One region of the Pseudarthrobacter sp. 01T43 genome, then DNA from elsewhere that is predicted to be linked to it. Evidence: riboswitches for the same ligand, from Rfam matches in the RefSeq annotation. Region 1 holds a riboswitch; the other holds the start of a gene.

Evidence for each region. A riboswitch is a leader RNA that binds a small molecule or an ion and turns the genes downstream of it on or off. The one in region 1 is predicted to bind cyclic di-AMP.
Region 2: it holds a riboswitch for cyclic di-AMP, as region 1 does, so the genes downstream of both, AC1DIM_RS16065 (C40 family peptidase) here and AC1DIM_RS00350 (aggregation-promoting factor C-terminal-like domain-containing protein) in region 1, are expected to answer to the same signal.

What each region holds. Positions count from the first base shown of each region.
Region 1 is NZ_JBFTPV010000001.1:80,810-87,782, forward strand. Features, by position in the region: gene AC1DIM_RS00340 (glycosyltransferase family 39 protein) at 1-51, shown strand, start outside; gene AC1DIM_RS00345 (ArnT family glycosyltransferase) at 55-2,130, shown strand; cyclic di-AMP (ydaO/yuaA leader) riboswitch at 2,351-2,512, shown strand; gene AC1DIM_RS00350 (aggregation-promoting factor C-terminal-like domain-containing protein) at 2,518-3,222, shown strand; gene AC1DIM_RS00355 (YdeI/OmpD-associated family protein) at 3,388-3,831, shown strand; gene AC1DIM_RS00360 (VOC family protein) at 3,942-4,316, opposite strand; gene upp (uracil phosphoribosyltransferase) at 4,377-5,012, opposite strand; gene AC1DIM_RS00370 (phosphatase PAP2 family protein) at 5,025-5,816, opposite strand; gene AC1DIM_RS00375 (nucleoside deaminase) at 5,877-6,380, shown strand; gene AC1DIM_RS00380 (DNA glycosylase AlkZ-like family protein) at 6,397-6,973, opposite strand, start outside.
Region 2 is NZ_JBFTPV010000021.1:1,419-8,391, reverse strand. Features, by position in the region: gene AC1DIM_RS16075 (iron-dependent transcriptional repressor DtxR) at 79-771, shown strand; cyclic di-AMP (ydaO/yuaA leader) riboswitch at 947-1,165, shown strand; gene AC1DIM_RS16070 (M23 family metallopeptidase) at 1,169-1,993, shown strand; cyclic di-AMP (ydaO/yuaA leader) riboswitch at 2,143-2,304, shown strand; gene AC1DIM_RS16065 (C40 family peptidase) at 2,375-3,064, shown strand; gene AC1DIM_RS16060 (NlpC/P60 family protein) at 3,235-3,987, shown strand; gene AC1DIM_RS16055 (HNH endonuclease) at 4,225-4,725, shown strand; gene mobA (molybdenum cofactor guanylyltransferase) at 4,770-5,447, shown strand; gene AC1DIM_RS16045 (DUF6457 domain-containing protein) at 5,444-5,782, shown strand; gene AC1DIM_RS16040 (molybdopterin molybdotransferase MoeA) at 5,793-6,973, shown strand, end outside.

The sequences.
Region 1 (6,973 bases):
CAGGCCCGGACCGTGGGCAACTCCACCGTGTACGCGCTGACTAAGCAGTAAGCCATGGCCATCCACTTCTCAAGCGACGCCACCGGCGAGCCTCAGCAGGCAACGGGCGGGGCAGCCAGCGGCCCCGAGCCGGGCCGTCCCCCAGCTGGCCGTTCGCAGGGCGGCCGTCCACGACACCTCCGGGAGCACGTGGAGTTGGCGGCGGTTCTGCTGGCCACGGCGGTGCTGTACCTCTGGAACCTGGGAGCATCAGGCTGGGCCAATGCGTTCTACTCCGCGGCAGCCCAGGCCGGCTCACAGGACTGGACCGCCTGGTTCTTCGGTTCCTCAGACGCCGCCAACTCCATCACCGTTGACAAGCCCCCGGCCTCGCTATGGATCATGGGCCTGGCAGTCCGTCTGTTCGGCTTGAGCTCGTGGAGCATCCTGGTGCCCGAAGCATTAATGGGGGTGGCCACCGCCTGGCTGCTGTATCTCGCGGTACGGCGGGCCGCGGCACCGGCCACTGGTGATACCCGGCTGGCGCACCGCGCAGGCCTGCTCGCCGCCGTGGTGCTGGCCACCACACCGGTGGCCACGCTGATGTTCCGGTTCAACAATCCCGATGCCTTGCTGGTACTTCTCATGACTGCCGCCGGTTACGCGACGCTCCGGTCCATCCAGGACGGCAAGGTGCACTGGCTGGTGCTGGCCGGGGTGTTCCTGGGCTTCGGCTTCCTCACCAAGCAGCTCCAGGTGCTGCTGGTGGTTCCCGGTTTTGCCCTTGCCTACGCCGTGGCGGCGCCGGGAGGAATCGGCCGACGCCTGCTCCGGCTGGCGGGGGCGGGAGCAGCCATGCTGGCCTCCGCCGGCTGGTGGCTCCTCGCTGTGGAGCTGACGCCGGCGAATCTGCGACCCTACATTGGCGGTTCGCAGCACAATTCGATCCTTGAGCTCACGCTCGGTTACAACGGTTTGGGCCGCCTGACCGGCGACGAAACCGGCAGCGTGGGCGGCGGAAACGGCTGGGGGATCCCCGGCCTGTTGCGGATGTTCAACAGCGAATTCGGCGGCCAGATCGCGTGGTTGCTGCCTTCCGTCCTGCTCCTCGCCGCCGGCCTGCTGTGGGTTGGCCGCCGCGCACCGCGCACGGACCCTGTGCGCGCCTCGGTCATGGTGTGGGGCTCGTGGGTGCTGGTCACCGCGTTGGTGTTCAGTTTCATGGCCGGCATCATCCACCCGTATTACGCGGTGGCGCTGGCGCCCGGAATCGCGGGGCTGACCGGGCTGGGCGGTGTCCTTCTCTGGCAGCACCGGCGGCAGTCCGTCGCGGCCCTGCTACTTTCCGCTGCAGTCGCGGCTGCGGCATTGATGGCCTTCGACCTGTTGGGCACTACCGCTGCATACGGTCCGTGGCTCCGCTGGCTGGTTCTGATCGGCGGGCTCGCCGGCGCCGCGGGTGTGCTGTTTGGTAGGCTCCTGCAGATCCGTTTCGTTCAGCGGACGACGGCGGTCCTCGCCGTCGCGGCATCCCTCGCGGGTCCGCTGGCCTTCTCGCTTTCAACTGCGGCCGCGGCCCACAGCGGCGCGATCGTCAGTGCCGGGCCGCTGACAAGCGCAGGCGGTTTCCGTCCTGGCGCGACTGCGGCGGGCGGATTCGGTGGCGCTGCCGGCGGGGCGCGCAACGGCTTCGGCACCAACGGCGTTGGCCCCAACGGCACCGGGCAGGGCGGATCCGGTCAGGGCGGCCCCGGGGGGAACGCCGGCGGCGGTAATCGGCAAGCCGGCGGAATGGGTGGCCTCCTCGGGGCAACCACGCCGTCGTCCGAGCTTGTTGCAGCGCTGAAAGATGGTGCGTCCGGCTACACCTGGGCAGCTGCCGTCGTGGGTTCGAACAACGCGGCCGGCTACCAACTGGCCACGGAACTACCGATTATGGCCGTGGGCGGCTTCAACGGAACAGACCCCTCCCCCACCGTTGCCCAGTTCCAGGATCTGGTGAGGCAAGGCAGGGTGCATTACTTCATTGCCAGCGGGAATATGCGGTCCACCAGCGGATCGGACGCGCCGTCCCAGATAGCCCAATGGGTGGCGGCGAACTTCCCGGCGCAGACCATCGGCGGCACCACGGTCTACGCCTTGGCCGGATAGACCGGAATGGGCTGAGTAAGCCCGACGGACTGAAAACGGGTTGGCGGCCGCGAAGGGGCCGCCCCCCATTGTGGCGGTCACAAAGCGCGCTTGCCGATCGACGCAAGGCAACACGCCGCCGTCGTGATCCTCGTTACCGAAATGTGACTTAATCGCCATGCTCCTGTACCGTCGATAGAGTGCGGATCCCGTTCGGGCCGCACATCCGGATGACGCCAAGCTCTGCCGCTTCCCGGATTCCGTTCGATCGAGGCAGAGGCGGGGGACCCAGAGTCCCGGGCTTTTATTGTCGCCCTTGGGGTGAAGCCAGCACGTGATCTTCCGTGTGGCCGGATGCCCTCATCCGAACCCGACAGCTAACTCCGCAGGTGTGAGAGGCGATCAACCATGTCTGAATCCAAGGTACAAACGCGCCCGCAGGACGGGTCAACCAAACTTCGCAACCGAATTCCCTCGCTGGGACAGCGTGCAGCCGTGCTCGGCACGGCGTGCGCCCTCCTGATCGGGTTGGGTGCAGCGGGCCAGGCGTCCGAATCCGGCGCGCTGACAGCGGTCAGCGATACCCAGAAGCTATCCACGGCCGACGTCGAGTCGCAGCTGACAATGGAAAAGGCCGAAATGCAGGCCAAGCCTGCGCCGGAACCCGCCGCTCCTGAGATCAGCGTTGCGCCGCAGGCCGCCGAGCCCGCACCTGCTCCCGCTCCGGCACCAGCGCCCGCTCCTGCACCAGCTCCCGTTCCTGCAGCTGCCCCCGCACCGGAGCCCGTTCCTGTTGTGGCCGTCAATGACCCCGCCGGAGCCCAGGCCTACGCCGCCGGCCAGCTGGCCAGCTACGGTTGGTCCGCTGACCAGATGCAGTGCCTGCACACACTGTGGACCAAGGAATCCGACTGGACCACCACAGCCACCAACGCCAGCAGTGGCGCGTACGGCATCGTCCAGTCGCTGCCAGCCGAGAAGATGGCGAGCGCCGGGGCGGACTACCTCACCAATTACCGCACGCAGATCAAATGGGGCCTGAACTACATCCAGGAGCGCTACCAGTCGCCGTGCGGCGCGCTGAACTTCCACCTGTCGCACAACTGGTACTAAACCCCATTCTGTCCTGAGCCCTACTCTTCGAAGTCCCGCCAGGATGCAGCAGGCCCTGAACCCCCGGTTCAGGGCCTGCTGTTTTTGTCTCCCCGCCGCCAGCCAGCCGTCCCGGCAGCCCCTGCTTCCTTCCCATGCTTCGGGCCGCCGGGTCATACTTGGCCCATGAAATTCACCACCACCATCATCGGCAGCGGCAACAAGGCAGGCATTGATGTTCCCGAGGGGGTGGTCGCGGCACTCGGGGCAGGCAAGCGTCCGCCCGTGGTGGTGACCATCAACGGCAAGAGCTACCGGAGCAGCATTGCGGTCATGGGCGGGCAGTATCTAATTGGAGTGAGCACGGCGAACCGGGACGTCACCGGCGTAGCGTCCGGTGACACGGTCGAAGTGGACGTTGAACTGGATACCCAGCCGCGCATCATCGAAGTCCCGGACGACCTCGCAGCCGCCCTGGCCGCCGACCCGGCCGCCCAGGCGTTCTACGGCACGCTGAACTACAGCACACAGCGCCGGTACGTGGAGCCGATCGGCGACGCCAAGACAGCGGAAACTCGGGCTCGTCGGATCATGAAGGTCGTAGCCGACCTCAAGGCCGGAAAGAAATGAGCCCCCGCCAATGCGTCCACCGCGCTGCTGCGTCGCCCAGGCGAATCAACCCCGAGGCTTCGCAGCCCTGGGCTTAGGTTCGCGGCCCGTGGCTTAGGCTCGCGGGGAGCTTAGGGTTGGCGGCCCGGAATGTACTGCACGGCCCACTTGTTGCCGTCGGGATCTGCAAAGTACACAAAATGGCCCCAATCCTGCACGTCCACGTCACTCACGTCCACCCCGTTGTTCTTGAGGTGCTCATGGGCGGCCTGGATGTCGGGGACCACCATCTGCAAGCTCGGGGCTGTGCCTGGCGGGGCGTCATTGAGCCCTTCCCCTATGCAGATCGAGCAGGCCGAGCCGGGCGGCGTCAGCTGGACAAAGCGGATGCCGTCGCTGGGCCGCTCGTCGTAATCAGCGTTGAACCCCACCTTGTTGACGTAAAAATCCTTCGCGCGGTCCACGTCGGATACAGGGACAAAGACAAGCTCGAGTTTCCAGTCCATCCGCACAGGCTAGCGGCGGGCTCCTGAATCCGGAAGGCCTTTTTGCCGTTGTGCCGGAAACTAGCCGGCGATGCCGTAGAGGCGGTCTCCTGCGTCGCCGAGCCCCGGCACAATGTAGGACTTCTCATTGAGCTTTTCGTCGATGGAGGCCAGAACGATGGTGACGTTGGAGTCAGCAAGTTCTTCTTCCAACTTCGCCAGGCCTTCCGGCGCGGCCAACAGGCAGATACAGGTGACGTCCGAGGCGCCGCGCTTGAAGAGGAATTTGATGGCTTCGCGCAGGGTGCCGCCGGTGGCCAACATGGGGTCCAGCACAAAGATCTGCCTGTCGGTGAGGTCCTCCGGCAGGCGTTCGGCGTAGGTGATGATGTCCAGGGTTTCCTCATCCCGGGCCATGCCCAAAAAACCCACCTCGGCCGTCGGGACCAGTTTGGTCATGCCCTCGAGCATGCCAAGGCCGGCGCGGAGGATGGGGACCACCAAGGGAGTGGGCTTGGTGAAGGCGGTGCCTATGGTGGTGCTCACCGGCGTCTCGATGGTCACAGGCTGGGTGCGGACATCGCGGGTGGCCTCGTAGGCGAGCAGGGTCACCAGCTCTTCCGTCAGCATCCGGAAGACCGGAGACGATGTGTTTTTGTCCCGCAGGACGGTGAGCTTATGGGCGACCAGCGGGTGGTCCACAACAAGAGTGCGCATGGGTCAAAACTATCATCCGGCGTTGCCCTTGCCGTGCCCGGTAATGCCGCCCTCCTCCACCACATCACGCACCACGGGCCGGTCAAACGTGGGTGCAGGCCCACGGTGTTCACGCCGCCGGAAGAAATGGAACAGGCGGTGCGCCAGGATCACAATTCCCACCCAGGCCAGGCCGAGCAGCCAGGCGGCAATGACGTCGGTGAGCCAGTGGTGGCCCAGGAAGACTCGGCTCAGACCCATGGCAATGATGAACAGCGTTCCGCCGGTGATCAATGACACCCGGACCAGCGTCCGTTGGAACTGCAGGCATGCCAGGTAGACCACCAGTCCGATGACCACTGTGGTGTTCAGCGTGTGGCCGCTGGGAAAGGACGGCGAGTTTTCGTAGGGCGGTACCGCATCGGCGTGGTCCGGCCGGGTGCGTCCCACCAACTTCTTCCCCACCGTGGTGGCAGTGATGGAGAACGCCGCGGCGCCGCCCACCAGGATCAGCGGCCGCCAGGTCCTTCCCAGGTACGTCAGCCAGGCGACAAGGATGCTGCCAAGAATCGGCATGCCGATCCCGCCACCGATATTCGTAAACCCTGTCACCACCGAATCCAGCCAAGGGTTCCGCAGGTCTTCGGCATACGACAGGGCAGGTTTGTCCAGGTTCGCCAGGCCGGCCTCGTCCACCACGTTGTCATACACTTCGGCACCCAAAACGGCCAGCGCCACAATGATCGCACCGCCAATCAGAAGCGTGATCGTCAACGCTGCATAGGGCCCAAACCATTTCCTCAACCGCTGCGGGAGGGTATCCACGTGGTGCTCCTGGCGTTAGTGCGTGGCAAACCGGATATCCATCGAAACTATCATTGAGCCATGGCGCCCGGCGAAATTAAACACAGCGAGTGGATGGGCCTTGCCCTCGACGAAGCCCGCCTGGCTCTGGCCACGGAGGATGTACCCATCGGCGCTGTTGTTATCGGGCCCGACGGCGGCGTGCTGGGTTCCGGCCGGAACCAGCGGGAGGATCTGGGTGACCCCACCGCCCACGCGGAGGTGGTGGCCATCCGCCAGGCGGCGGAGAAGCTGCGTGCCCTGTCGAAGCTCGATGGAGGCGCCGGGGACGGCTGGAGGCTAGCGGACTGCACGCTCGTGGTCACCCTGGAGCCGTGTGCCATGTGCGCCGGCGCCGTAGTCCTGGCCAGAATTCCCCGGGTGGTTTTCGGCGCCTGGGATGAGAAGGCCGGAGCGGCCGGCTCGGTGTTCGATGTCCTCCGCGAGCGCCGGCTCAATCATTGGGTGGAGGTCTACGGCGGCGTCAGGGAAGACGAGTGTGGGGCCCTGCTGAGGGATTTCTTCGCCGCCCACCGCAGGGCCTAACCGCCCACCGCAGAGCCTAGGCAGTACCGGCGGCGTTCAGGGCGTCGATCCGGTCCCGGCGGGATGCCGGCGAGTCCAGGCTGAAGGAGCGGAAGTCGCCCAGTTCATCCCGGATCCACGCCTCCACTTCGGCGATGCGCCGGGTAACCGCAGGTGTGGCGCCGGCGAAGAGCCAGTGGGCAATTCGCGATTCTGCGGGATCGTACTGCCACAGCCCGATGATCCGGCCGCGGTCCAGAATGGGATGGTCCGGAAGGTCAGCCTGCAGCGCCAGGGTGGAGTTCAAGACTTTCTTGTCCCTGTCGGGTTCAGCGAACAGGTCCGCTGAGTTCCGCCTGAGCAGAACCAGCGAGTCTGTACCGGCGAGTAACTGGATCTGTTCCTCCGCAGGCGGGCCAAACGCAGCGAGGCGGCCGACGTCGTCGGGCATCATCCACAGCACCTCACCGTGAGCAGTAGCGACCTCCACAGCACCAATCGCGGCGAACGCTGCCTTGGTGTGCGTCAACGTGAAGCCCGTGAACCACTGCGACTGTTTGAGCGTGGCGCCGCCGGTCCAGCCGAGGTAGCGCTCCAGGAGCAGGGCGCGGGCC
Region 2 (6,973 bases), on a different contig from region 1:
TTTTTACTGGACCTCTCTGCGGCTTGAACGCGATACGGTGGGTCAACGCAAGGTACTGTGCTCGAGGAGCTGAGCTGGATGACGGATCTGATCGATACCACGGAGATGTATCTTCGAACCATTTTGGAGCTTGAGGAAGAGAACATCGTTGCTCTTCGCGCACGCATCGCCGAGCGGCTGCGCCACTCCGGACCCACCGTTTCCCAAACCGTCGGGCGGATGGAACGCGACGGTTTGGTTGTGGTGTCCGGGGACCGTCATTTGGAACTCACCGAGACCGGCCGCAAGCGCGCCACCGAGGTGATGCGCAAGCACCGGCTCGCGGAGCGCCTCCTGGCTGACGTTATTGGCTTGGACTGGGCCTACGTTCATGATGAAGCGTGCCGCTGGGAGCACGTGATGAGCGAGCGGGTGGAACGGCGCATCTACCAACTCCTTGACCACCCCACCAAGTCGCCCTACGGCAATCCCATCCCCGGGCTGGCCGCGCTGGGCGGAGCTGCCGCCCTCCCTGAAACTGGTGTGATTAATCTCGTTGAGGCCATGCGCGGATACGGGCCGACGTCGAGTGTCACGATCAGCAGGCTGGCTGAGCCCATCCAGGTGGAACCTGAGTTGTTGGTACAGCTGGATGAAGGCGGAATCAGGCCCGGCGCGGCGGTCTCGCTGGAGCGCGTAGGGGAGTACATTTCCGTACGGGTTCCGGGGATCGAGGGCGCGCTCGAACTGCCACCGGAAGTCGCGGCCCACGTTTTCGTTTCGGTTAGCTGAAACCCGCCGCAGTCACATGAAGCGGTCCTGTGGCGCGGCCGATCCTCTTTGGGCTAGCGCAACTTCTGCCATTCCGCAAATATAACGGAATTGTTACTGTCCGTTTTGATCGCCTATAGTTTGAAACCAAGCGTCGATACAAAAGCGTTACCTGATCCGGAGCCGAGCTCTGCCAGCGAATCAGGTGCACGAGTCACCAACTGGCAGAGGCGGGGGAACCACAACCGGCAGTCGCAAGGCTGCCTTGGGGTGAAGTCCGTCAGCAGCAAGCCTCTTCCAGCGAGGGATCCTCACGGGATATTTCTGCGCGAAGTGCTTGCAGCGGCGGGCCGGGTCTTTGAACTCTCTGATCCGAATCCGACAGCTAACTTCGCAGGCTATCCAGAGAGGAACATTCTTGACCACGCAATACTCAAGGGGCCGCCGCCGCGCGGCGGGCCCTGCTTCGGCGCCTCGCACGGTCGGGGATTCCACCGCGGAGAGGCCCCGCGATCCGCAGCGCGAAGCGCGCCGCCGCCGGGGTGCATTCCGGCAGGTGACCGATTTCGCCGCCGCCAGCGGCGTAGGGCAGAAAGCCGGCATCGCCCTTGCCGCAACGGGCCTGCTCCTGACCGTGACCGTTCCGGTAACGGGCCCGGTCATGGCGGACCAGCAGCCCGGCCAGTCCGTTTCGGCAGTGTCGGCCGCTCCGCAGCCTGAGATTTCCGCCGAAGCTGGCGCGCAGATTGACTTCAGCCGCTCTTCCGTTGTTACCCAAGGCGACCCGGACGGCAAGCTCAAGCAGCTGTTGAGCGCCCAGTCAGTCGGGTCCATCACGCGTGCGGCCTCCGCCGGAACCCTTGGCCCGCCGTTGGCCCAGATGATCACCGCGTCGCCTTTCGGGTTCCGCGTCAGCCCTATCACCGGTGGTACCGGTGACTTCCACCGCGGCCAGGACTACGTGGCGCAGTGCGGGACCCAGGTGATGGCTGCTGCCAGCGGAACTGTGACATTTGTTGGCTGGCACCAGTATGGCGGCGGTAACCGCGTCGTGGTGGACCATGGCAACGGACTGGAAACCACGTACAACCACTTGTCCTCGTTCGCCGTCAAGGTCGGCCAGACCGTGACCCGCGGCCAGGTTGTGGCCCTCAGCGGCACCACGGGCGCCTCCACCGGTTGCCACCTCCACTTCGAGGTTCAGGTCAACGGCGACGTCGTTGATCCCACCGGATGGCTCTGAGCTCAAATGATGGTCAGCTCTCAAATCTCGGTGACATGCCGTGACCTGAATGTGACATTGGCTCTGATCTCCTGTAACGTCTAAAGCGCGTCAACTTTTCCGAAGTTGACGTTCTTGAGTGGATTGCCTAGCTCTGCCACCGCTCAAGGTCCGTTCGCATGACATCGTCTGGCAGGGGCGGGGGAACCAATTTTGGTCTTCGATTCTGAAGGCCTTGGGGTTAAGTCGCAAAGCTTCCCAGGAAGCGGCGCGGCCGGGTGAACTCCCATCCGAATCCGACAGCTCACCTCGCAGGCATTGGGAGAGGCTACCTTCGTGTCTTCACGCCATAATTCTGCGCGCCACCGTGCGCAAACGGTTCGCACCAATCCTTTGGGCTCCGTGTCCAAGGCAGTCAGTGCAAATGCCGGGACCGTAGGTCGCCAGGCTGCAGTCATTGCAGCCGCGTCAGGTCTCATCCTGACCATGGGGCTTCCGGCCAACGCCGCTGACACCACCGCTGGTGTGTCCGCGTCCACCGAGTCCGGATCCGCACAGGCTGCGCTTGCCGTGACCGCCGCACCCACCGCCACCGTCTCCTTCGAGCGCCCGGTGGTCAAGACCACGGCCGCGCCCGTGATCGAACGGGTGCGTGCGCAGTCCACCGCTACGGAAACAGCAGCCCGGGCTGCTGGTGCACCGGCTGCCGACGCGACCAAGGACGCATCGGCCAAGCTTGCGGATACCGTTTCCTCCGCAGCTGCGTCGGGCCTGGCAGCCATTGCCTACACCGGCATCGGCCACCCCTACCTGTGGGGTGGCACCACTCCCAACGGCTGGGACTGCTCGGGCTTCACGCAGTGGGTCTACGCCCAGGCCGGCATCAGCATTCCCCGCACGAACGCCTGGACCGTTATGCGGCCCACCTCCACGCCCGCTCCCGGTGACCTGGTTATGCAAAACGGCGGCGCCCACGTGGGCATCTACGTCGGCAACGGCATGATGATCAGCGCACTGAACCCCTCGCAGGGCACCATGCTGCACGCTGCTGCTGCAACGGGCACCTCCTCCTTCTTCACCCTGGCGAAGTAACTTCCCTGCGCCTTTGTCCCTGCAGTCTTGCGCTGCAGGGACTCTTCCTCGCGGAAACCCATACTGAATCCCCGTTCGGGGCGTGCCGGCGTACCCCCAAGATGCCGGCGCGTCCAAAGCCCTTATGCCTGCTACCGCGGTGCTGAGGAACACGAAAGAGAGAAACATTAATGACTACTCGTGCAGCTGTTGCACGGCACCGCGCCGAGGTCACCAAGACCAACTCGCTGGCTGTCATTGCCAAGGCAGTCGGCGACAACGCCGGCGGCATGGGCCGTCAGGCCGCGGTTATCGCCGCTGCTTCCGGCCTGGTCCTGACCAGTGGTATCGCGGCTAACGCCGCCGACACCGGTGTTCAGCACGAAGCGGCCCCCACCGTTGAGGTTGGCGTCGCGGCACCGGCCGTCATTTCGGCTGAATCCACCATTGCCATCTCCTACGAGAAGCCGGCAGTCACCACCACGCCGGCTCCCGTTGAAGAGCCCGCGGCCGTTGTTGAGGCGCCGGCCGCCGCCGCTCCCGCGGCCACGCCCGCGGCAGCCATCAAGGTGGCCTCTTCCGCTCCCGCAGCACCGGCCGCACCGGTCGCTGCCAGCGGTAAGGGCCAGGCCATCCTGTCCGCTGCGTACGCCCAGTTGGGTGTCAACCAGGACTGCACCATGCTGGTGACCAACTCGCTGGCCGCTGTAGGAATCCACTTCCACGACTGGCCCGCCGGCTACCTCTCCCTGGGCCGCACCGTGAGTGCAGCAGAAGCACAGCCCGGCGATCTGATCTACTACGCAAACGGCGGCTCAGGCATGGCCCACATTGCTGTCTACGCAGGCAACGGACAGGCCGTGCACGGCGGCTACAACGGCAACCAGACCGTTGTGTTCAGTGCCAACGTTGGCTCAGGACCGGTTTTCATCCGCGTGTCCTAGCAACTGTTTGAGCTTTCAAAGGACCTCCGCCTGATGGCGGGGGTCCTTTGCTGTCTCTTGCCCTGCCGGAACCGGGCGGGCAGGTGGCGGCCTCGACACGTCGGAACGGTCGGACCGGGCGATTAGTTTTTCCGGGTATTTTTTGTTTACTCTTGTGGTGTCGATCCATAGCCCGGATATGCCGGGGGCAGCCGGCCCTCGTGCCCCTGACGGGTGCGGCCACAAAGAGGTAAGTGCATGCGCACTCTCGTTCTGAATGCTGGATATGAACCGCTGGCGGTAGTCACCTTCCGCCGGGCGCTGGTGCTTGTGCTCACGGGCAAGGCCAGCGTGATTGCCGAGGGCGATGACCCCGTGGTGGGGCCGCAGGAGATCCTGGGCCGCCCGTCCGTGATCCTCCTGAACCGCTACATCCGCCCGAGATACAACCAGAGCACCGCAGTCAGCCGCCGCGGTGTCCTGCGGCGGGACGGTCACCGGTGTGCTTACTGTGGCAAGGGTGCCCACACCATCGACCATGTGCAGCCCAAATCGCGTGGCGGCGCAGACTCGTGGGAAAACCTTGTAGCTGCGTGCCTTCGATGCAACAACAGCAAGGGCGATCATACGCCTGCTGAGATGGGCTGGAAGTTGAGGTTTGTGCCTGAACCGCCGCACGGCACCATGTGGCAGATCAAGGAACTCGAGAAGCCGACGCCTGCCTGGGATCCTTTCCTCCTGCCTGAGCGGGCGGCCTGATCCCTTCGAGCGCAGTGAGGTCCCAGCGCAGTTAGGCTGGGGACGTGGATGCAGACCCTTTCGATTTTGATGCCCTCATTCTCGCCGGCGGACGTTCGGCGCGTCTGGGCGGCGTACCCAAGCAAGGGCTGACGTACGACGGCGAAACCCTGTTGCGCCGTTCGGTCGCCGCCGCCGGAGGTGCCCGGGCCGTCGTCGTCGTGGGTCCTGACGCCGGGGAAACTCCCGCCGGGACCCTCAGTTGCCGTGAGGAGCCCCCCTTCGGCGGTCCGGCTGCGGCCATCGCCGCCGGGCTCGCAGCACTGGATAAGGCGGAAGGCAGCCGGCCGGCGTTGACCCTGGTTCTTGCCTGCGACATGCCCAACGTCAGGCAGGCAGTGGCGGCCCTCCGGGAGGGGCTGCGCGCCGCGGGCCCGACGGCGGAACAGGACGGCGTGGTGGCTGTCTCTGAGGATGGTCGCCGGCAGCCGCTGGTGGGCTTTTATAGCACGGCCGCGCTACAACGCTCCGCGGCGGAACTTGCCGCCCACGGTGACTTAACCAACGGGTCGGTCCGGGCACTCCTTGCTAGTCTTGACCTAAAACCTGTCGCCGTTCCGGCTGGCTCCACGGCAGACGTGGATACCTGGGACGATGCCGCCACCCTTGGGGTGGCCGGCCCTGATCCACTCGGTGGATTCCGGAGCACTGCGGCCGCAGAAGATTTGGGAGGCACAGCATGAAGAGCCAGGACGAGACGCTGGAAGAGTGGTGCCGGTCCCTGCTGCAGGCGTATGACTTGGAGGACGTGCAGATTGACGTCAACGCCATCCTCTCGCTGGCCGGAGTTGCGGCCCACTCAGTAGTGCGGCCAGCCGCTCCGCTGACGACTTATATTGCCGGTCTCGCAGCGGGTCTGGCGGCCGGATCGGGGCAGGCGCCCGACGCCGCAGCCATGGCAGCGGCCATGGACCGCGCCCGGACCCTGGCCGCGGACTACGACTCTGAAGCAGGCGAGACTGTAGCCAGCGGGCCTGAAGCCACCCCTTCCAAGGCCACAGGGGCCCCCGTCGAATGATCACCGTCGAATGACCGCCGCCCCCGGCGATGAAGCCGGGAGCCCCGACCCGCAGCATGCCCCGCCGCCGCCGAAGTCCCACTCAACCCACCTGGCCCACACTTGGGAAGAGGCGCGCCAAGCTGCCTTTGACAGCGCCACCCCGATTCCGCCGGGACGCGTCGCGCTCAGCCAGGCCTTGGGGCGGGTCCTGGTTGAAGACATCACGGCGCTGCACGACATGCCGCACTACGCATCGTCTGCCATGGACGGGTGGGCGGTCAACGGCAGCGGCCCATGGATCGTGGCGGAGACCGGCCACCGGCTGGCCCCGCATCAGGCCAGTCCCATTGTCACCGGCGGATTGATCCCGCAAGGCGCCAAGGCGGTGCTGCGCAGCGAGAGCGCAGTGCTCGGCACCGACGACGACGGCCTGCCGCTTGTGCTCACGGGCGGCACCGCCCGCCCGGGCGAGCCCGGCAACGGCCAACACATCAGGAAAGCTGGCGAGGAGGCGGCCGAAGGGGACATCCTGGTGAAAGCCGGTGTGACCCTGAATCCGGCACACCTGGCCGTCGCCGCCCTGGCCGGGCATGATGACCTGCTGGTTCGTGGGAAGCCTGTGGTGAAGCTCCTGCTCACCGGATCCGAAGTGGTGGCACAGGGTTTGCCTGTGCCGGGGCAGGTCCGCGATACGTTCGGCCCCCAGCTTGCATCCGTGGTGGACATGCTCGGCGGCCTTTACGGCGGCCAGGAAAGGATCGGCGACTCCTATCCCGAGTGGCTGGCAGGGCTGGAGGACCTCGCACCGGAGGTTCCGGACCCCGCCGCGCTGCCCGCCGACGTCGTCATCACTACCGGCGGGACGGGAGTCTCTGACACGGATCACCTGCGCCGCGCCGTGGCGGAACTGGGCGGGCGGCTGATCATCGACGGCATCGCCATGCGCCCCGGCCACCCCGCTGTCCTGGCCGAACTCCCCGATGGGCGCTTTGTGCTGGGACTGCCGGGAAACCCGCTGGCCGCCATGATGGCACTGTCCACGGTGGGTGAACCCCTGCTCGCGGCCTTGGGCCACGGCGCCATGCCGCCCATCCAGCACATTCCCTGCGGCACCACCCTCGAACCCGAGCCGGGACGGACACGCCTGATGCCTTTCCGGCTCCTCTACGGCATGGCCTCGCCGGCCAAGCACACCGGCCCGGGGATGAT